Regions from separate parts of the Cellvibrio sp. KY-GH-1 genome, predicted to be linked through region 2. Evidence: predicted binding sites of a transcription regulator. Region 2 holds the regulator's gene; each other region holds the start of a gene.
The links. Region 2 encodes FliA, which starts transcription of late flagellar genes. Its sites were predicted from a motif close to TAAAGTTATNNNNNNNNCGGCCGATANCC; they were not measured.

Region 1 (5,257 bases), 580 kb from region 2:
ATTTCTCAACGTTTTCTCATCGAGAAAAAATAGAAAAAAAATAAGACTTCGCAGAACGCATTTCATAGAGTCCGGCAGTAGCAAAACATCACAAACCCAGCAAAGGATTTAACTATGCGTCACCTTGTTACCGGCCTCTTAGCACTTTGTTGTGCAACCCTTTACGCCGCCGATAAAGCCAGCCCCCCGGTGTTAGAACCGCTTATGGTTCCCATTCCTGCCGGGGAGTTTTTAATGGGGAGCAGCGAGACCCCTGCCGAACAGCCAATTCACAAAGTAAAAATAAAACCCTTCCGCCTGGCGCAATATCCGGTAACCATAAAAGAGTTTTTGCAGTTTACCGAGGCGACCAATTATCAGGCAACCGGCAAGTGCCTGTATAAAATGGAGGATGGAAAACTACATGAACTGGATGCGCAGTCACCTGCGGGAGTGGCGCGCATCGCGGGTGAATACGCCCCAATTAGTTGTGTAAGCTGGACCGAAGTGCAGGACTATATCAGTTGGCTTAACCAGCAGACTGGCAAACACTATCGCTTACCCAGTGAAGCTGAGTGGGAATACGCCGCCCGCGCCGGCAGCAATATGCGCTTCCATTTTGGCGATGATGAAAAAAAGCTCTGCGACTACGGCAATGGTTACGACCAGACCATTTACTTCGCGTTCAGTCGTGATTTCCACTCAAGGGAACAACCCCTGGCCTGCGACGATGGAGAAACCTTCGCAAACACCATCGGCCTTTATAAGCCCAATGCTTACGGACTCTACGACATGCAAGGTACCGTACGCCAATGGATTGCCGATTGTTATCACCCCGACTACCAGAAGGCGTCTGCAACCGCTAAACCACGGCACAGCGACAGCTGCCAGCAATTTGCGCGTGGCGGCTCCTGGATGACCGATGCCAGTTCTTTACGCACTGCGTATCGCCCACTGGCACAGGATGTTAGCGGCACTAAGGACACGCGCTTTTCTGATCGCGGCTTTCGCCTGGCATTGGATGAGGCAGGTAATCACCTTGCGCCGACCAGCGAACAACAGAAAGATTTTTTGACGGGCTTAACCAGCGCACAAAAAGTCGCACAGGAACGCAGATCACTAATGCGCAAGGAACATCAAAATTTATTGGACGCCTATAAAACCCTGCGCACAACACCATTAGTTACGCCACCCATGGTGACCATAACCGGCGGTGATTTTTTAATGGGCAGCGAGTTTGCAGACAATGAAAAACCGATTCATAAGGTCAGCGTGAAAAGTTTTAGGATTTCAAAATACGAAGTCACCATCAAGCAGTTCAAACAATTTGCTGCTGCAACCCAGTATATAACCGGCAATACTTGCTGGAAATTTGTGAACCAAAATGGCGGACGTTTTAATAACGGTTTTGAACCAGCGCCAGGTAATTGGTTAACCACCGACTATGCGCCAAGCGATTTTCATCCGGTAATGTGCGTGAGCTGGGATGATGCCAATGCCTACCTCGCCTGGTTGTCACAACAAACCGGGCGAAAATTCCGTTTACCCACCGAAGCAGAATGGGAATATGCGGCCCGTGCCGGCACCACTACTCGCTATTTTTTCGGTGAAGATGACAAGAAGCTGTGTGAATACGCCAACACCTTTGATAAGAGCGGAATGCGTGCATTTGCCCGCGATAAAAACTATCAACAGAAAGAAAAAACTTGCGATGACTATGCGGAGTACACCAGCATTGTCGGCATGTACAAGCCGAATAGCTTCGGACTTTATGATGTGACTGGTAACGTAAGCGAATGGGTGCAAGATTGTGATCACAACAACTATAACGGTGCTCCCACCGATGGCAGCGCCTGGCTTGCAGATGAATGCAACATGCGCGTGCGCCGGGGAAATACCTACGGTCCACACAATGAATCACAAGTAACCATGCGCGGCCACGGCGGGCAAACCAACCGCTCGGCCCTGGGTGAAGGTTTTCGTATAGTTGAAGAAATTGATCCAGCGCTGGCAGTTAATGAAAGGGATGATAAAAATAATCCGTTTGAAATCGAATTAGCGAAGGCGCAACAAGCGGAGCGCACCAAACGAAAAACAGAAAAATGAAATAAGATCGGATTTTTTCACAGCAATTAGTCTGTAGTGCCTTTGAGGCTATTAGTGAAGGGCAGGATTGCATAAACAATCCTGCGCCTGCCATGTTTATCCAAGGGCGTTTTTTTGAGACGCGACTCACATTAGAAAAAAAATATAAAAGGAACGATTGCCGGAATAATTTACAAAAAAATTCACTATGTTTCACATCAATCATTTTAGACGTTTTCCTGATGACAACACTAAATGTCTGGCGACATTTTTGTCGAAAATTCAAACATAAAATCTCACTGCACCAGAATATTCCAGGCAAGCATTCTTCAGTATTTAAGCTTTACTCTGTTTGCCCGATTGCGGGTAAACATTTAAATACAAAGGAGATGCTATATGTTAATTAAACGCTTAATACTTTCTGCCAGTTTATGTGCGCTCTTGCCGCTGGGAACATACGCCACAGAAACGGTGAAAAAAAATTATGTCGGCCCCACTGGAACCGCCATTTTTAATGGAAAAACCATCACCTATGAAAACATCAATGGCCTTGCTATTTTTGAAGGTGACATAGTGCTGGGAACTGTCGCTAAATTACAAGCTGCTGCTGCGCAGAACGATGGCGCTGTGGATTCGGTGGTTGTGACAGGGACTAACGTGCGCTGGCCAAATCGAATTGTTCCTTACGAAATAGGTACTGGTTTTAGCGCAACTATGGTCACACGCATTAATGATGCAATACGTCATTGGGAAACCAATACCAGCATCAATTTGGTGTTAAGAACTGCTGCGAATGCAGCGCAATACCCCGACTATGTGCGCTTTCAATCCGGCACAGGTTGCTCTTCCTGGGTTGGCCGAGTCGGAGGCATGCAAGCGATTACGTTGGAATCCGGTTGTGTTTTGGGTTCTGTTATCCATGAAATTGGCCACGCCGTTGCCTTGTGGCATGAGCAGAGTCGCGAAGATCGCAATTCCTGGGTAAAAATAAATACCGCTAACATACAAGCAGGCAAGGAGCATAATTTTAATCAGCAAATTACCGATGGCGATGATCATGGCCCTTATGATTACGGCTCCATCATGCACTATGGTCGCACGGCGTTTTCTATCGATGGTATTTTGCCAACCATAGAGCCGATAAATCCTTCCACCGCTACCATTGGCCAACGCACTGCGTTAAGTAGTCGCGATATAGACACAGTGGAAAATATTTATGGAAAATCCCAAAATATTTTAATCAGCTCGGGTAAATGTCTGGATATTCATAGCGCCGACGCTATCAATAAAGTCAACGGCGGCCGCATTCAAACATGGGACTGTTTGAATGGCACCAACCAACAATGGATTTTGACTGCCGATGGTTACCTCGTAAACCAAAATGGACTGTGTCTGGATGTGCACACTCCTGACTACAACGCCAAAATCAACGGGGGAAAAGTTCAGCAATGGGCTTGTAATGGCGCGATCAATCAGCGCTGGAGCATCAACCAAAATGGTCAGTTAAAAAGCGCTAATGGCCAGTGCCTCGATGTACACTCCCCCGATCTAAACAACAACGGTGCCAAGGTACAAATGTGGGTGTGCAATAGCACTGTACAACAAACCTGGAGCGTGCAAAGCCAAAATCAACGCATACAAAATTATTGGAAACGCGCTGAACATTTAAATATCGAATATGGTGCAATAAGTTCCAGTGCAATCCAAACCTATTGGCTAAGCGCGATCTGGCAATTTCAGGTTACCGGGGACGGCTATGTGCGCATTCGCAACCTGTGGAAACCGAATGAGTACTTAAATATTGAAACCGGGGTTATTCGTTCCAGCACCATCCAACCCTATTGGACCAGCGCCCACTGGAAACTGGTTGAATATCGCGATGGCACCAACCCTGAAACCATCGACGGCCAAACCTTCCGCATTCAAAACCGCTGGAAACCGGACCAATACCTGCACATTGAAAATGGTGTTATCCAATCTGGAACCATTTTACCTCAGTGGCATAGTGCGCTCTGGATAATTAATTAAACACAATCCGTTTAAAATAAGGCCCACTGGTTGGGCCTTTTTTTTCAGGCGGATCAGTGAAACCAAACAAGCCATTTATTTTTAGCTGATTTACCCGACAAATTTTTATGCGACAAAAAGTGTGATCAATTGCAAATCTTTTTACACCGATTGTGATTTGAAACATTATTTTTAAAAATCTTGGTAGAGTCTCCGAAAATATAAAAACACGCGATTCCTGACCCCACTCCAGCTACCCATGCCCCTCGACAGTTTCAGGTGTTGCCGCCATCTTTAGCGGCGCTACCGAACAGCATTTGCTCGTCATATCACCAATACATTATGCGGGCAAATATCCGTGGGGATACGCGGAAATCAACTTCACCGATGAACAAAATCAGATATTTTCATCTGATCACCAGGGATTGTTCTACGGGAATATCGTTAAAAAACATCAGGAAATTTTTATGAAATTAGTTAAGGTAGTAACCGGATTATTAATGGCAGCGAGCGTATTTTTTTCGGTAGCAAGCCAGGCACAAACAACAACCCCCGTATCTTGCACCTGGCAGTATGTGAGCAATGACAATGGCTATCCCTGGCAGAATGTTGTTTACGGATGCTTTGATGCAAGCAATACGCAAGTAGCCGCAAAGTATGTAACTTATGAATACGGTTATCCACGCTCATGCCAGGTACAACCCGCTTCCGGTTATAGCTGGTCAGGCTCTTGCGAGCAACCAGTGATCAGCAAAATCAACGCCTCTCCAGCCGCCTGTGGCCAAAAAGTTGTGCAGGCTTGCGCATCACAAATGAACAATCCAAACCTGGCAAACTATATGAATACCACCTGTCAACCTTGCGGCGGCATTGGCAATCGCACTCTCGATCAAAACAATGCGTCCTGCTCCAGCCAAGGCGGTTTAGTCACCGTTTATTGCAAGAGTTTGTAATTAGCAAGTTGATAGCTAGAAATAAAAAAGTCCGGCAGCCGCCGGACTTTTTGGGGGTTTTAACTCACCTTCCGTGGCAGCAGTTTTTAATTCAATGTCGGCGTAGTCCAATCCACCCAATCGCTGAAATTTGCAGTTGCATTGGAACGCGCGTTCAGGCCGCCGGTGGTTGCTGATTCCTTTTTGAGGAAGCGGCGGATGTTGGCTTGTAGTGGCGCTTTGAATTCAGGGCG
Region 2 (5,257 bases):
GACTACATCGAGATTTGCAACTGCTTTTACTAGCGCTTCATTAGTAGAGCTATTCCCCAACCGAACCAAACGATTGCGCACCAACACCAACTCCCCAACCATGTTCATGATGTCGTCGAGGCGCTGGGTATCTACACGCACCGTAGTTTCTACTTGCGGCGCATCTTTATCGGTGGCGGGTGCAGGTGGTGGCGCGGATGCAGCAGGCGCTGCCTTTGCGGGCTCAGGTTTTTTAACGGGCGCAGCAGGTGCAGCCGGTTTTACTTCTGCTGCCGGTTTAGGGGCAGGTTTAGCCGGTGGCGCAGCACCTGCACTTCCGGTACCCGGCCCCTTGCCCTTGCCATGTAGCTGATCAAGTAATGCATCAAATTCATCGTCAGTTATTAATTCACCTCCACCGGCTGAAACTGGTGCTGTCGTTGCAACTGGTGCTGGAGCGGGCGCAGCAACTCCAGGAACTCCTGGCCCCTTACCTTTACCGTGCAACTGGTCAAGCAAGGCTTCAAATTCATCCTCACTAATTTCATCTGAAGTAGCTTTGCTAACAGCGGCTGGTGGAGCTTCACTCGGCTTTGGTGCTACATCGCCTGGGCCTTTGCCTTTACCGTGCAACTGATCCAAAAGAGCTTCAAATTCGTCTTCACTAATATCATCACTCGCACTAGTCGCGGGTGTTGCTGCAACCGCAGGCGCGACAACTGGCGTTGATACTGGTTTGCCAGCAATGGCATCAAGTAATTGCTCAAACTCGGCGTCGGTGATATCACCGGCGGCGGCCACCGCTGCATTGTCAATTTCTGGCACAGCTTCAGCTACGGCCGATTCAGCAGAAGATTCTTGCAAATCCTCGCAGGAAACCAAACGTTCAAGTGCATGAATTAACGCTGGCTCAACCGGCGGCAATTCTTCGCGCTGGGAAACCAATTCAAATTGCTGGTTGACCATATCCAGCGCTTGCAGCACTACATCCATTAATTCCGATGTAACCGTGCGTTTTCCATTGCGCAAAATATCAAACAGGTTTTCAGTAACGTGACAGCATTCCACCATGGGAGTTAAGGATAAAAAGCCTGCACCGCCTTTTACCGTATGAAAGCCACGGAAAATTGCGTTTAATAAATCTTTATCTTCCGGGCGCTGTTCCAAATCCACTAATTGCTGGCTGAGGCGTTCGAGGATTTCCCCCGCCTCTACCAGGAAATCCTGGAGAATGTCTTCGTCATCACCAAAACTCATTCAAGATTCCTCAAGTATTCAGCAATTAGAAGCCAAGGCTCGATAGTAAATCGTCAACTTCATCCTGCCCGGCAACCACATCAGCCCGCTCTTTATTAATTTGCGGCCCTTCGGCCTCAGTTTTACGCTTATGCATAATTTCCATATCGTGAGCGACCTGTTCGCGATCTTCAGTGAGGCCGGTAATTTCTTCTACCTGCCCGGCTATGCGCACCAGGCTCACTAAATCTTTTTCCACTTCATTGATTAAACCGATAACCCGTTTTAATACTTGCCCGGTTAGATCCTGGAAGCCTTGCTCCAATACAATGTCTTGCAAATTTTTACTGAGTTGTTCAGTACCCGTAACCATTTGTGCTAAAAAGCTATCCATCCGGTCATACAACAAACGAAATTCATCCAGGCTCATTTCGCGGCGTTTCAAGCGTGCCCATTCATCGCGTAAGCTGGTTGCTTCCTGCCCCAGATTCATTGCAATTGGCGCCGCTTCATCCACCATATCCATCGTTTTTTCAGCAGCTTTTTGGGTGAGATCAATGACGTAATTCAAGCGATTGGATGCATCGTGAATATCAGAGTTTTCGATCTTTGGCGGCTCTTTAGTAAGGTCAGCATCCACATTAAAATTCACAATTGCATCGTGCAATCCCCGTGTTAACCGCCCTACCGATTGGAAGATATGACGATCGCGAGATTGGGTGATGGTTTGGATCAATACCGATGCGTCTTCGAACTGGTTGCTTTGCAGTTTTTCGGTGAGCAACTTTGCGCACTCTTTCAACTCAACCACGAATTCGCTATTGACGGAAATTTGAATGTCAGATGCCATGGCAACGCCTTTTTATTATTTGATCCGGAAGCAATTAACCTACGCGATCAAAAATTTTCTCGATTTTTTCTTTAAGGGCTTGCGCAGTAAATGGCTTAACCACATAACCATTTACACCAGCCTGAGCCGCTTCAATGATTTGGTCGCGCTTGGCCTCTGCCGTCACCATCAGTACTGGTAAAGTGCGCAACTTTTCGTCGGCACGCACGGCTTTTAACAAATCGATGCCAGTCATACCCGGCATGTTCCAGTCGGTTACCAGAAATTGAAAATCGCCACTTTTCAGCATGGGCAGTGCTGTAACACCGTCATCGGCTTCGTGGGTATTGGAAAACCCCAAGTCGCGTAACAGGTTTTTAATGATCCGTCGCATCGTCGAAAAATCATCAACAATCAGGATTTTCATGTTCTTATCCAACGTAACCTCCACTCCCCGTAACGGGATTTTCATTTACTCATAGTCTAGTAGGAGTTAAAGCATCGGCCAGTTAAGGCACTCAAATCTTCAACTTTTAATGCAAATCATAGCTCAAATTCTGACATGTATAGATTATTCAAGCCTATCTGCCGAGCCACCCTGCATTTATTAATCAACGCGTACAGCATTTAACCGGCTAACCGGTATGCCAATCACTCAACTTGGTGCGCAAGCGCGCGGCAGCCTGACTATGAATCTGGCTAACGCGCGATTCGCTTACGCCCAATACCAAACCAATTTCTTTCAGGTTTAGCTCCTGATCATAGTAGAGCGACAACACCATTTGTTCGCGCTCAGGCAATTGGCAAATGGCATCAAACAACGCTTTTTTCAAACCGTCGCGCTGCATACCTTCCAAGGGGCTAACAAAGGCGCTGCTATGTTCCGACGCATCTATGTTGCTGTCTTCCTCGCCAAAAGTTTCTTCATAACTGAACAAACGAGCGCTGCTGGAGTCTTGCAACATGACGAAGTATTCATCCAGAGAAACGCCTAATTCCGCGGCCACTTCCCCGTCAGTCGCGTCGCGACCAGTACGAGCTTCTACAGCGGCAATAGCCTGGGACACCCGACGGGCGTTGCGATGCACTGAACGGGGGACCCAATCACCACGACGCATCTCATCCACGATTGCACCGCGAATACGAATGCCGGCATAAGTTTCAAAACTCGCACCGCGTGACATGTCATATTTCTGTGAAGCTTCGATCAGGCCAATCATGCCCGCCTGAATAAGATCATCCACCTGCACACTGGCAGGCATCCGCATCATCATGTGATAGGCAATGCGCTTAACCAAAGGCGCGTAGTCTTCGATATTGATTTGCGCATCGAGCAAGGTCTTTTTATCGTACATGGCTAAACCATTGACTGCGGCCATCGAACACCTTCTTTGTAGTTACAGAATGCAGACTGATCCATTCCATGACTACACAACAACTCACTCAGTTTTTCGCTCTTCAGATACAGGTTAGCGCGCATTGGCAGCCTGTAATAAACGCTCAACAAAAAATTCAAGCCGCCCTGTCGGTGCATTGGGCACTGGCCATTTGTCAACGGCCTGAGCCAGTGCGCGTATTGCCATAGAGGCTTTCGAGGAAGGCGCAAATTCCAACAAGGCTTTTTGTTTTTGCACGGCTTTACGTACGTTTTCATCAAAGGGAATTTGACCAACAAACTGCAAGCTCACGTCCAAAAATTTTTCGCATACGGTGTTCAACTTGTTAAACATGTTGAGCCCCTCTTGCGGTGTGCGCGTCATATTCGCCACGACGCGGAAACGGAACATACCGTATTCCTTGTTGAGCAATTTTATCAGCGCGTAGGAGTCGGTAATGGATGACGGCTCGTCGCAGACAACAATAATCACCTCGTTGGCGGCACGTACAAAACTGACCACGGTATCGGAAATACCAGCCGCGGTATCTATCACCAATATGTCGACTTGATCGGACAATTCATTAAAAGCGTTAATCAAACCAGCGTGCTCCGCCGTGCTTAATTCCGCCATACGCTGTACACCGGAAGACGCTGGAACAATTTTCATACCGCCAGGCCCGTTAACCAGCACTTCACTTAAGCTGTGGGTACCGGCAAGTACATCGGCGAGCGTGTGGGTAGCGCGAACACCTAGCAGCACATCCACATTGGCCAACCCGAGATCCGCATCCAGCAACACCACTCGACGACGTAATTCAGCCAGCGCAATGCTTAAATTCACCGAAATATTGCTCTTGCCTACTCCGCCTTTACCGCCGGATACCGCGATCACTTGTACTGGTCGCATTTGGCTCATCAACTCACTCCAAACCTATTTTGTTACGCAAACCTGTTGGTAACTTAAACTTGCTTTGTGGCGCACGCGGACGAAAAGTAAATCTACCTGCGAGGGCGCCGCTAATGGTGATCTGAGTATAGTTAGGGATTGGCAATTCATCCGACTAATTTCAGTTTCACCCGCAAAATCATATGCTTATGCTTCGTTGCCGATTAAGAAACCGCCGTAGCGGCGTTAGCTTTGAGCAATGCGACTGCTTTTGATACGAGCTGATGCGCGCGAGCCACGTCGATATTTTTAGGGATGTCCTGGCCATCGGTGGTGTAGGCGATTGGTAGTCGGCTTTGCATAACCACGCCCAATGCTTCGCCCATGCTCGCCGTTTCATCCAGCTTGGTTAGGATGCAACCCTGTAAACGTGCAGCGCCGTAGGCATGAATTGACGCTTTCAGCATTTGTGCCTGGCTGTTGCACGACATCACCAGATAGGTTTTTACCTGTTGTTGCGCTGCCAAGGCTGCTAATTGCGCTTTCAAATGTGGATCGCCATGGCGAAAACCGGCGGTATCAATTAACACCAAAGAGCAATGGCGCAAACTGCGCAATACGTTATCAAGCGGATTGGCTTCATCCACTACGCGCACCGGCACGCGCAAAATCCGCGCTAGCGAACGCAGTTGATCGTGCGCAGCGATGCGATAAGTGTCGGTGGTGATCAACGCAACCTTGTCAGCGCCGTGTTGCAATACATAGCGTGCTGCCAACTTGCCGATGGTAGTGGTTTTACCCACGCCGGTTGGACCAACAAATGCGAACACACCACCCTGCTCCACTATATCGCGACCGTTAATCGGCAATTGATGGGCGAGGTTTGCCAGTGCATCAGGCCAGGCATCACTCAGAGTTTTGCTTTTGGTACAGGCTTTAATAACGCTGG
Region 3 (5,257 bases), 190 kb from region 2:
CAGTGCATCAACGCATACGGCACCTTGTATTCGCGAAATATCGCCACTGCCTTGCGAATACTTTCAATGGTATTCATGCCGGTGCTTAAAATAATTGGCTTACCTTTTTGGGCAATATGTTTAATTAACGGGTAATTATTGCATTCACCTGAACCGATTTTATATGCGGGAACATTCATGCGCTCCAGGCGCTCAGCGGCAGCGCGTGAAAACGGGGTGCTAATAAATACTGCCCCCTTGGCCATAACATATTGCTGCAAAGCAATTTCATCTGCTTCGTTAAGCGCACATTCTTCCATGATTTTATAAATAGGCTTATCAGAATTCCCCGGCTTGATGCGCTTCGCCTCACCGGCCATTTCATCTTCCACTATGTGCGTTTGATGCTTAATAACTTCTGCGCCCGCTGCAACGGCGGCATCGACCATTTGCTTGGCAATCTCCAACGAGCCATTGTGATTGATACCAATTTCCGCAATTACCAGCGGAGGATAATCCGGCCCAACCAAACGACCGCCGATATTAATTACATTTCTTGCCATCTTCTAACCTCTCACGCAGGCGCTGCGCTGCAATCGCTAAATCATCAGGTGTATCAATATCCAAGCTGTCATCGTCAGACATTAAATAGGGAATAATATGTGTGCGTGGAATTTTCTCTTCGCGCAAAAAATCGTCCACTTTAAAAATATAGATTGCACCATTGGGCATATAGAGCGAGGGCAAGTCCTGCCGGCGCGTATAGGAGGTGTGCTCGCCCGCCAGGGGATGCAAAAACTCCCCGCCCCCGACATAGGCCTTCATAAATTTATTACTAATTTCATAAACACTGATCAAGCTGTGGCATGTGGGAAAATCATTGAATTCAGCCAGCGCTTCACGAATATGCTCACCGGTGCGTAATGGCGAGGTAGGTTGCAACAAAACAATTATGTCTTTTGCTGCTGGTTTAACACGATGAATAAATTCTGCAATAACCGGATCGGTCGGAGAATCGTCGCGCGCCAGATGCGGATCGCGTTTTAATCGCTCAGCCTTGTAGTAATGGGCTACCGATAGAATTTGATCGTCATCCGATGAGACATAAATATCATCAATAACACCGGAAGCCTGAGCAGCCTGAATGCTATAAGCAATGAGAGGCTGATCCAGTAATGGAGCAATATTTTTCTGCAATATGCCTTTTGATCCACCGCGAGCAGGTAGGAGCGCAAATACTTTTTGCATAGTCTGTCCGGTTTTTGACGGTTTCAATGGTAATTAGTTATATAGCAAAGGATCTGCCAAAGGTCACGAAAGCCCCATGGAATAATTGAGAAAAAACAATTTGGTATAAAAAACAGGCAGGAATAACGGAAGGCCCGAGTGACGAGCCTCACTGCGGATCAACTACTTTTTGCGGTGAAGGGCAGGCGATCAAGGATGCCATCTAAAAAATCACCCGTAGAATTGAGTGCGCGAACAATTGATTCCATTGCCTGAAATTGCGACATCAGGCGCGCACGGTACGCCTCACTGCGACGATTCAAGGCTTCCTCATCTTTTTCCACCTTATCAATATCCTTGTTAACGCTTGTTTCGCGCTCTTTGATCAACCCGGAAGACTTAACATAGTCGTTAACCAGATTAGTCATTGCACCCGCAAAACCGCGTGAAAACGTGATAGTTCCTGAGGTTGCACCCGGGCGAACAGACATACTCAAACCTTCCGCCTTACTACCTAACGCCGGCAAAAGCACATTTCCGTAGCCAAAGGCCGCTTCGCCATTCACAGTACCACCGACATTGGTTCCTGCAGTACCGGCCCCAAGCGCAATGCCCAAATCCGCCATATCAGTAGAAATAGCAGAAATTTCTACTTTACTGGACGAGCCATAGGCATCGGAGGTGAATACCAATTTTCCCGCATCCACGCTAACCGCTACAGTGGATTTGGCCGCTTTGACGTTAGTATCGAGATTAATAAGGCTTTGTATTTCAGTTGCCAATTCACTGGCAGACGCATAGGTTTTGCCGGCAGGAATTGTAATCAGCGCAGACTCAGTACCATCCACTTTCACTTTGAAGTTGTAATCTTTGCCAGTGGTATCCAGAGGGAATGTCGCAACCATTGCCGCACCGGTATATTTACCCTTGGATGGCTGTTGGGTAATCACAACATCATAAGAACCCGCCTGGCTTTTCGCTGAAAACTTGGTGACGTCGATATTGGTAACTGTAGAAGAAGTCTTGGGCACAAACAGATCGCGCACAAACGAGAAGTTGTTATCGATTGCCGCGCGAAATCCGGTATTGCCTTCTGTTTCAACAATTTTTAACGAGCCATCCAGTTCTGTCCGTATCCCCAAGTTGGATAAGCTGGTGAAGCCACCGCTCAGGCCAGGTACAGCGGCAGAAAGCGTACTTCGAATACCACGCATCAAGTTATTGGACAGTGAATCGCGGTGTAAACTGCCGTAGTCCTTTTTCTCTGTATCATAACCAACCAGCTTTTCCACCTCAGTTTTAAATGTGTTGTAAGCAGTAACAAAATCGCGAATTGCTTTTTCAGCAATTGACTTATCTTCGTTGATAGTCACGCTTACCGTTTCGGTAAGGGACGCCGCAAACAAATCAAATTCCAATCCATCAACCACGTCTTTAATTTGGTTGGTCTCACGCGAAACTAACAGGCCGTTTACACGGACTTTCGCATCAAGCCCCTCTTGTTGCTGCGAGAGGTTGCGCGTGGTTTCGTTAAAATTAAAACTGGCCAATCCCGGGGAACCCGCGGTTTCCGCCGCGGTAATTTCAATTTCGTTTTTGGCACCTGACTTGGAGGTCAACAACAAACGATAGGAGGAACCGTCACCTACGATACTTGCAGAAACCCCGATGTTTGCTTTGTTAATGGCATCGCGCAAACCCGATAGGGAATTGTTGGAATCGTCGATGGTAATTGTGCCGCCGGTTTTAGTGGAATCAACGGTAAAATCATTCAGTGCCGCATTCCACTCGCCCAGACGAATGGTGAGAGTCCCCTTACCTATCGGATCGGTCATGGACGTGAACGTGGTAGAACTCAGTGATTGCGACTGCGCAACCTGCTCTACTTTCAACTGATAAGCACCCGCGGCGGCCTTGGCATCCAGCTTGGTGATGCTTAACAATTTGGTATCTGGAATAGACAACGATTTGGCGTTAAACGTGTCCGAACTACCCAGCGCTGTCGCAGCGGTTTCCAGTTTCGAGAGGGAGCTGCGCAAGAGACCAAAATCGGATATCTGGGTTTCCAACAGGGTCTTTTTGGTGGTCAAGCGCTCAGCCTGAACCATTTTGTTGGCTTCAGTGAGTTGATCCGCGAGCTTGTTGGTATCAATACCTGACCCGGTCCCCAACGCACTAATAATGCTGGAACCTGTCGATGCATTGCTGTTGGTTGTGCTTGATGTTGAGCTCACCATAATACCCTCACGCCACAAAATTGCCGCTCGCCTCATCGGATGAGTGCTTGCTTCAAGGTTAGCGGCAACCTATGGGTAAACTTTAGCCGGTTTTGCCGCTTTTATTGAAAATAAACTGCCAAAAATACTCTCAATAACGCTTTGAGCACAAAGCGAGCCAATTCATGGAAAAGCGGTATAAGCAAAGGATGTAAAGAACCCTCACCAAATGCCTTTATTCGGCGACAGGTAAGGTGAAATAAAACGTAGAGCCCTGCCCTTCTACAGATTGATAATCTATTTTGCCCCCGAAGCGCTCCACAATAACTTTGGTAATACTTAAGCCAAGACCTGTGCCGTCACGCCGCTTGGTATCCGATGAATCCACCTGCGCGAACTTGCGGAAAATTCGTTGACGAAACTCAGCAGGAATTCCCTGTCCCTGATCAATTACCGAAATTTTTAGCGTGGCATCGATGCGCACGAGTTCTACATAAACTTTGCCACCCAAATGTGAATATTTGATCGCGTTGGATAAAAGGTTCGACATCACCTGCAAAAAGCGATCGACATCCAGATTGGCACTGAGCTGCTGTGAACCCTCATCTACGCCACTCAGAATTAACTCTACGCCATAGCGCGTAGCATATCCCTGGTTTTGCTCAATTGATTGCTGTAGCAAGGGATAAACAGGCTTGCGCTGGTTGTGCAACTGCACGTTGCCGAACTCCAGTTTATCGATATCCAAAATGTCGTTAACCAAACGCGTTAACCGATCCACGTTGTTGCTGGCGATGGTCAGTAAATCTCTGGAGCGAATCTCCAACGCACCTAAATCACCACTCAAAACAATACCCAACGCACCTTTGATTGAGGTTAAGGGTGTACGTAACTCATGACTTACCGTAGAAATAAATTCCGTTTTAAGCTTATCCACTTTTCGTTTTGCAGAAGCGTCATGAATAATTAGAGTAAAGAGATTTCGATCTTGTAGCGCGACCGGACTTAAACTTAATTCGATCGGCAATTGATTGCCATCGCTGCGCAACGCAACGCCTTCACGCCAGCTTATGGTTTCCAAATATTGTCCATCCTGCGAGAAAAAGGAATCCAGGTCGGGAATCAAATCACCTATCAGCAACAGCTTCTGTGGATCAAAAACATAACCAAATAATTGTGCAGCTGCCGGGTTAGCACGAATAATTAAACCTCGCTCATCAACTACCAAGATAGTTTCTACTGCATTCTCCAGAATTGCAGTTAACTCCTTGGTCCGCTGCTCCACCAAATCACGCACATGCTGGGTACGCCCACTAATCAAAAGCAGGAACCCCCCGAGAAAGCTACAAAACAGCAACCCACCGGCCAACACAAACCAGGATTGCAGGCCTCGATGCCTTAGCAAAAAGGATTCTGAGGGCATTATTTTGACGGACAACCGATGACCAGCAAAAGAAATATCGCGTGTTACCGACAACGAGTGGGCATATGCAGATCCGCCATTGGATATAGCCGCGTAAAACTCCAAGGGAGTTGCCGCATCAGTGGTATCGGTAATTAAAAGATCGATCTCAGATGTGCGAAATGACTTTAACGCAGTCGGAATTAGTGTATTGATTCGCACGATTGCAGTCGCGTAACCCAATAAATTTTTTTGCCGTAACTCAGCGGTCAACGCTTGGTCGCCATCGCGAAAAACCGGGTAAAACACAATTACCCCAGGGGAATATTGGGTATCGCGATACAAATGCAAAGGGTTGGTCATTGCTAATGCACCCGTGTCGCGAGCCCGCTCTTGCGCTACCGCACGGATTGAATCTGCAGCCGAGTTAATC
Region 4 (5,257 bases), 280 kb from region 2:
AAGAAGTCATAAGGAATATTGCAGTAGTCTTCTATGTGCTCTTGGGCGAGTATTGGGTTGCCCGCAGCAACTCGGCCGACGATGGGTATACCATTATGAGTCTCTGGTAGGCGTATACCGCGCGAAGCACCAGGGATAATTTCGATGGCCCCTTTTCGGGCCAGTGCTTTTATGTGTTCTTCAGCAGCATTCGCAGACTTAAACCCCAAAATACGAGCAATTTCAGCGCGCGTAGGTGGGTAGCCGGTTTCGTCGGCATATTTGCGGATAAGGTTTAATACTTCTTCCTGACGCGGTGTTAAGTCTGACATGAAACACTCCTGAATCTGTTTATTTGTACAGTTATTGTGATTATATACAGTAATTCAGGTTGTGCAATAGCTTTTCAAAGTGATGCTTATTTGACCCGCTTTCCATAGCGAATGTTTTGAAGTTGGCCTCGACTAAAATAGAGATGGGTCATGAATTTTCCGCTCCCAGGGTTGTAGGTCCATATATCTACATTCTCACAGCTGCTAATTGCAATATTGTTTTGAACGTTATTGTTGCCGTTTTGCACCCCTTGGGCCTGATTGACAGCAATTGGTTCGCAGTAGGAGTCGGTCATTGCCGGGTCTCCGCATTTTTCCAAAATGTCTGCTTTAGTTTCACCGATGTGAGCAAGTTGGCCACCACAGCGCAACGACTCAGCGTGACATGTAGTGGAGAGAAATGCGGCAACTAAAAAAACAAATAGCGAGGTTGATCTAGTCATAATGAAATCCTTGTTTGTTTCTCTATAACTTTAGTCGCGTATGCTGAATTGAGAGTGAACTAACCGCCTAGCTTACATAAAAGTTTGTCCATTAGTGTTGTGGGGAGGAGGCGCTTTAAATAGCCAACCAGGTAAGTGGGAAAGGTAACGTAATAACGTGCTTTGGGATGCGTGCTTTCCAGCGCATGAATAAGTCGTTTGTAGACTGCATCAGGTGCAAGTGTAAATGGGGTGTTGGAGGTCTCACTACCTAATCTGGTAATTGCCGTTTGATAGCTTTCTCGGTGTCGACTTGAATTGATATCAATATTTTTAACTAACATAGCGAGCGCGTTTTTTCGAAAGCTGCTATGGATTGGGCCTGGTTCAATCAGGCTTACGTAAACGCCGGTTTTGTTTAATTCAAGTCGCAAAGTATCACTCAAACCCTCAATCGCATATTTACTGGCATTGTAGGCGCCACGCAGGGGCATCGCCGCAAGGCCCAATACAGATGAGTTTTGTACGATTCGTCCAAAGCCTTGTTTGATCATAATAGGCAGCGCCAAATTGGTTAGTTCTAACCAGCCAAATACGTTGGTTTCAAATTGTTGGTGCAAGGCTGCGCGTGATAAGTCTTCAACGGCGCCGGGTTGGCCATAGGCTCCGTTATTAAAAAGTGCATAGAGTTTCCCGTTTGTTATCTGCATCGCCGCATGAAATCCCGACTCGATTGACGCCGAGTCAGCCAGATCAATCTGCACTGAATTTAGCCCCTCTGCTTGCAGGCGCAAAACGTCCTTAGCTTGGCGGCAAGATGCAATAACCAGATAGCCGTCTTGGTGAAGTTGATGAGCAACATAATAACCTATGCCGGAGGATGCCCCGGTAACAAGAATAGATTTCTGCATTTTCCAAACTAATCCGCATTAAAGGTTTTGGGGTTTGTGCCGCTAGTTTAAGGGTGCGCCGATTTTTATTGCACGCTGATCACGACAACGCCTTCCGTAAAACATAAATGGTGATTTATGAATTCCTATTCTGCCGTGCAAAACTATGCCAGTGTCAAAGTACATTCCGGTGTTGAGTCTGCGTCACCGCATCGCCTCATTCAAATGCTTTTTGAGGGGGCGCTTGAGCGAATTGCTCAGGCCAAAGGCGCGATGGCTCAAAATCAACTGGCCCGTAAAGGCGAGATGATTGGTAAGGCAGTAGCAATAGTCGGGGGATTACAGGGGAGCCTGAACGATAAAGAGGGCGGCGATTTGGCAAATAACCTCGATAACCTGTATGACTATATTATTCGCCGTTTGACGCAGGCTAATTATGAAAACAACCCAGATTATCTTGATGAATGCGGTCGTTTACTGGGGGAAATAAAATCCGCCTGGGACGCCATCGCCAATCAGGTGTAGTGAGGTCGGATATGAGCATTCATCTGGTCCCTTACCCGGATTACTGTGGCGAGTCAGGCATTTTAGTGATGCGGTCATTGCAGCAAGATTTGAATAAAGCGTTGCAGCAAGAGGATTGGGAAAAGGTTCGTCAATTGGATCGAATTTGTGTTCTGTTAATTGATCGTGTTATCAGCGCAAACCGAGAGAACAAAAGCACCCTGGTGCGCGCGTTAAGTGAATTAAAGGGGGTTTATGCTGGGTTAATTGCTCAATGTCACCAGGAGGTGACCCTGCTGCACGCGACCTGACGACCGTTAATTGTTAAAGAAGTGTTAAAGCTAGTTCGTTAATTCGGTTTTTAAAACCTGTTTCTTATAGCAAAACTCGCAAAAGTCCGTTGCCCCTGCTAGCCTTAAAGAACATTACTGCTAGCAGGGGTCAGTCCGTGTCTAATTACAATCCGCAAGAAGCGCTGAAGCAATATCGCCAACTGGGTATTGAATCAGAGGTTAGCAACGCATCTCCCCACCGCCTTATTCAATTACTGTTTGAAGGTGCATTGAGCCGTTTGGCGGCAGCACAGGGGGCGATTGAGCGCAATGATCTTGCTGTAAAAGGGGAGTTGATTGGCAAGGCGATTAGCATCGTCGGCGGTTTGCGCGCATCGCTGGATATGAACGCCGGAGAAATTTCCGAGCGTTTGGATCAGCTATACGAATATATAAACTTCAAATTGCTGGAAGCCTCCGCGCAAAATGATGTAGAAAAAGTGAATGAGGTGATTCAACTGTTAAAAACCGTTAAATCAGGTTGGGACGAAATAGCGCCTCAGGTTTCGGGTTCATCCGCATAAATTAAGGTTTCAGTTGTTAGAAATCGAATGAGCTATAAAAATAATTCGTATAATTTCCAATCGATTCTTAAAGTGTATTTGTCTGGAAAAATCTAAGTTCTTGAAGGCATATTTTTGGCGAATAAATGGACTTACTGTTTGATTATTGTCAAAACGCCAAAAACTTTCCGCCATAAATTTGACTTGATTCTCGGCCTCGTCTATTACTTACTCCGATAACTCATCTCGCCGCACTGATTATGGTTTTCTGGCCTTTTTTCAGTGGTTTAGGCACGAAATGAAAAGGTCTTGGGGTATGTGGCGCAACAATAAAGTTCTCGTTATTGACGATAATCCGTCACGTAGGCACGATCTAAAAATCCTGTTGGATTTTCTTAGCGAAACCACGCTGGTCGCTCCCAGTAATGCCTGGCAAGCCGCCGTTGCTGAAGAAAATGGCGGTGAAGATTATGTGGCTGTTTTTATTGGTGACTATCGCGATAGCAATCAAACTCTGGCGCAGCTTTTGAAAGAAATTCGATCCTGGAACGATGAGCTCGCTGTAGTCTTGGTGGGCGAAGAAAACCAGAATACCGCCGATGGTTTGGAAGATATTTATCGTTTTATGGCGATAGCCACCATGTCGGTGCCCCCCACCTACAACAAACTGGTTGATACGTTACACAGAGCCCAGCTGTACTGTGAAGCGCAATCCAGCAGCAAACGTCAGCCCCAGCGTCGGCCCGTGCATTTATTTCGCAGCTTGGTGGGTACCAGCCGTGAAATTCAGAATGTGCGCGAGATGATGGCGCAAGTCGCTGATAAAGATGTTTCGGTATTGATTACCGGAGAATCCGGAACTGGTAAAGAAGTTGTAGCGCGCAATTTGCATTACAATTCTCCGCGGCGCGATAAGCCTTTCGTCCCCGTTAACTGTGGTGCTATCCCGGCAGAGTTGTTGGAAAGCGAATTATTTGGCCACGAAAAAGGGGCGTTTACCGGTGCGATTAATTCGCGCGCAGGCCGTTTTGAGTTGGCTGAAGGCGGTACATTATTCCTGGATGAAATCGGCGATATGCCATTAAACATGCAGGTAAAGATTTTGCGCGTACTGCAAGAGCGCTGTTTTGAGCGTGTTGGCAGCAACAGAACCCAGCCGGTTGATGTGCGTATTATTGCAGCGACTCATCGTAATCTGGAGCAAATGATTTCGGATAATACCTTCCGAGAAGATTTATTTTATCGCTTGAATGTTTTTCCAATTGAATTGCCTTCACTAAAAGAACGTGCGGAAGATATTCCGTTGCTTATGAATGAGTTGGTGTCGCGCATGGAAAGTGAGCAGCGTGGTTCTATTCGTTTTAATTCGGCAGCAATTATGTCGCTCTGCCAACACGAATGGAGCGGCAACGTACGCGAGCTGGCAAATCTTGTTGAGCGGATGGCGATTATGCATCCTTTTGGTGTTATCGGCGTACAGGATTTGCCTGCGAAATACCGCCATGTGGACGTTACCGATGAAGACTTTGTCCATACGTCTTTAAAAGTCAATGGAACCGTGCCAGCGGGTGCTAGCACCAGCTACGTCAGTATGAATGACACTCCATTATTGCCTGAGCAAGGCATAGATTTACGTGAATACATTACCAACCTGGAGATGAGTTTAATCCAGCAAGCGTTAAATGATTGCGGTGGTGTGGTAGCGCGAGCGGCGGATAAGTTGTGCGTGCGAAGAACAACATTGGTTGAAAAAATGCGTAAATACGATATGCAGCGATAAAACCTACGAAAATACGAGCGGTAATCCAAGAGTTGACTAGGTGTTGAACTGAAAAAATCCCCTGCAGTAAATCTGCAAGGGATTTTTTTATTTTGGTGGTTAGCTATTACCCTGCGCGCGCTGTTGCGCTGGTTTGGGCGGGCCTTTGCGATGTGTAGATGCGCTGGCTGGTTTGCTGGTGCGTTGTTGTTGGTTGTTGCCGGATGGCTTTTTTCCATTGCCATTCTTGGGCTTTTGTCCCAGCGCAAGTTTGGCAGCACCTGGTTTTCCTGCGCGGCTTTTTCCGGGTTTTGCTGTGCCCGCACCAATTGTCATACGGCGACCCAGTACAATAGGCTCTGCTTTTGCGTTAGGGTCTGGCTCAAAGCCCGGAACTACTTGCTTATCGATATCGCGTTTAATTAATTTCTCAATATCGCGTAAAAATTTATCTTCATCGATACATACTAATGAGATGGCAATTCCTTCCGCATCAGCGCGTCCGGTGCGACCAATCCGGTGGACGTAATCTTCCG

Region 1: D0C16_RS01370 (M12 family metallopeptidase) is a predicted target of FliA. The motif match lies at 2,401-2,429, and genes of this name have one in related genera.
Region 3: fliD (flagellar filament capping protein FliD) is a predicted target of FliA. The motif match lies at 3,500-3,528, and genes of this name have one in related genera.
Region 4: fliS (flagellar export chaperone FliS) is a predicted target of FliA. The motif match lies at 1,664-1,692, and genes of this name have one in related genera.

The regions. Positions count from the first base shown of each region.
Region 1 covers NZ_CP031728.1:350,577-355,833, reverse strand. The annotation lists gene D0C16_RS01375 (formylglycine-generating enzyme family protein) at 115-2,085, shown strand; gene D0C16_RS01370 (M12 family metallopeptidase) at 2,461-4,092, shown strand; gene D0C16_RS01365 (hypothetical protein) at 4,539-5,024, shown strand; partial or broken gene D0C16_RS24730 (malectin domain-containing carbohydrate-binding protein) at 5,111-5,257, opposite strand, start outside.
Region 2 covers NZ_CP031728.1:926,221-931,477, forward strand. The annotation lists gene D0C16_RS03865 (chemotaxis protein CheA) at 1-1,236, opposite strand, end outside; gene D0C16_RS03870 (protein phosphatase CheZ) at 1,262-2,065, opposite strand; gene cheY (chemotaxis response regulator CheY) at 2,100-2,483, opposite strand; gene D0C16_RS03880 (RNA polymerase sigma factor FliA) at 2,680-3,399, opposite strand; gene D0C16_RS03885 (MinD/ParA family protein) at 3,514-4,338, opposite strand; gene flhF (flagellar biosynthesis protein FlhF) at 4,533-5,257, opposite strand, start outside.
Region 3 covers NZ_CP031728.1:1,118,743-1,123,999, forward strand. The annotation lists gene D0C16_RS04705 (N-acetylneuraminate synthase family protein) at 1-542, opposite strand, end outside; gene D0C16_RS04710 (cytidylyltransferase domain-containing protein) at 523-1,227, opposite strand; gene fliD (flagellar filament capping protein FliD) at 1,386-3,443, opposite strand; gene D0C16_RS04720 (CHASE domain-containing protein) at 3,658-5,257, opposite strand, start outside.
Region 4 covers NZ_CP031728.1:649,495-654,751, forward strand. The annotation lists gene lexA (transcriptional repressor LexA) at 1-311, opposite strand, end outside; gene D0C16_RS02555 (DUF2845 domain-containing protein) at 398-754, opposite strand; gene D0C16_RS02560 (SDR family oxidoreductase) at 814-1,644, opposite strand; gene fliS (flagellar export chaperone FliS) at 1,762-2,148, shown strand; gene D0C16_RS02570 (hypothetical protein) at 2,160-2,438, shown strand; gene fliS (flagellar export chaperone FliS) at 2,576-2,983, shown strand; gene D0C16_RS02580 (sigma-54 dependent transcriptional regulator) at 3,279-4,742, shown strand; gene rhlE (ATP-dependent RNA helicase RhlE) at 4,842-5,257, opposite strand, start outside.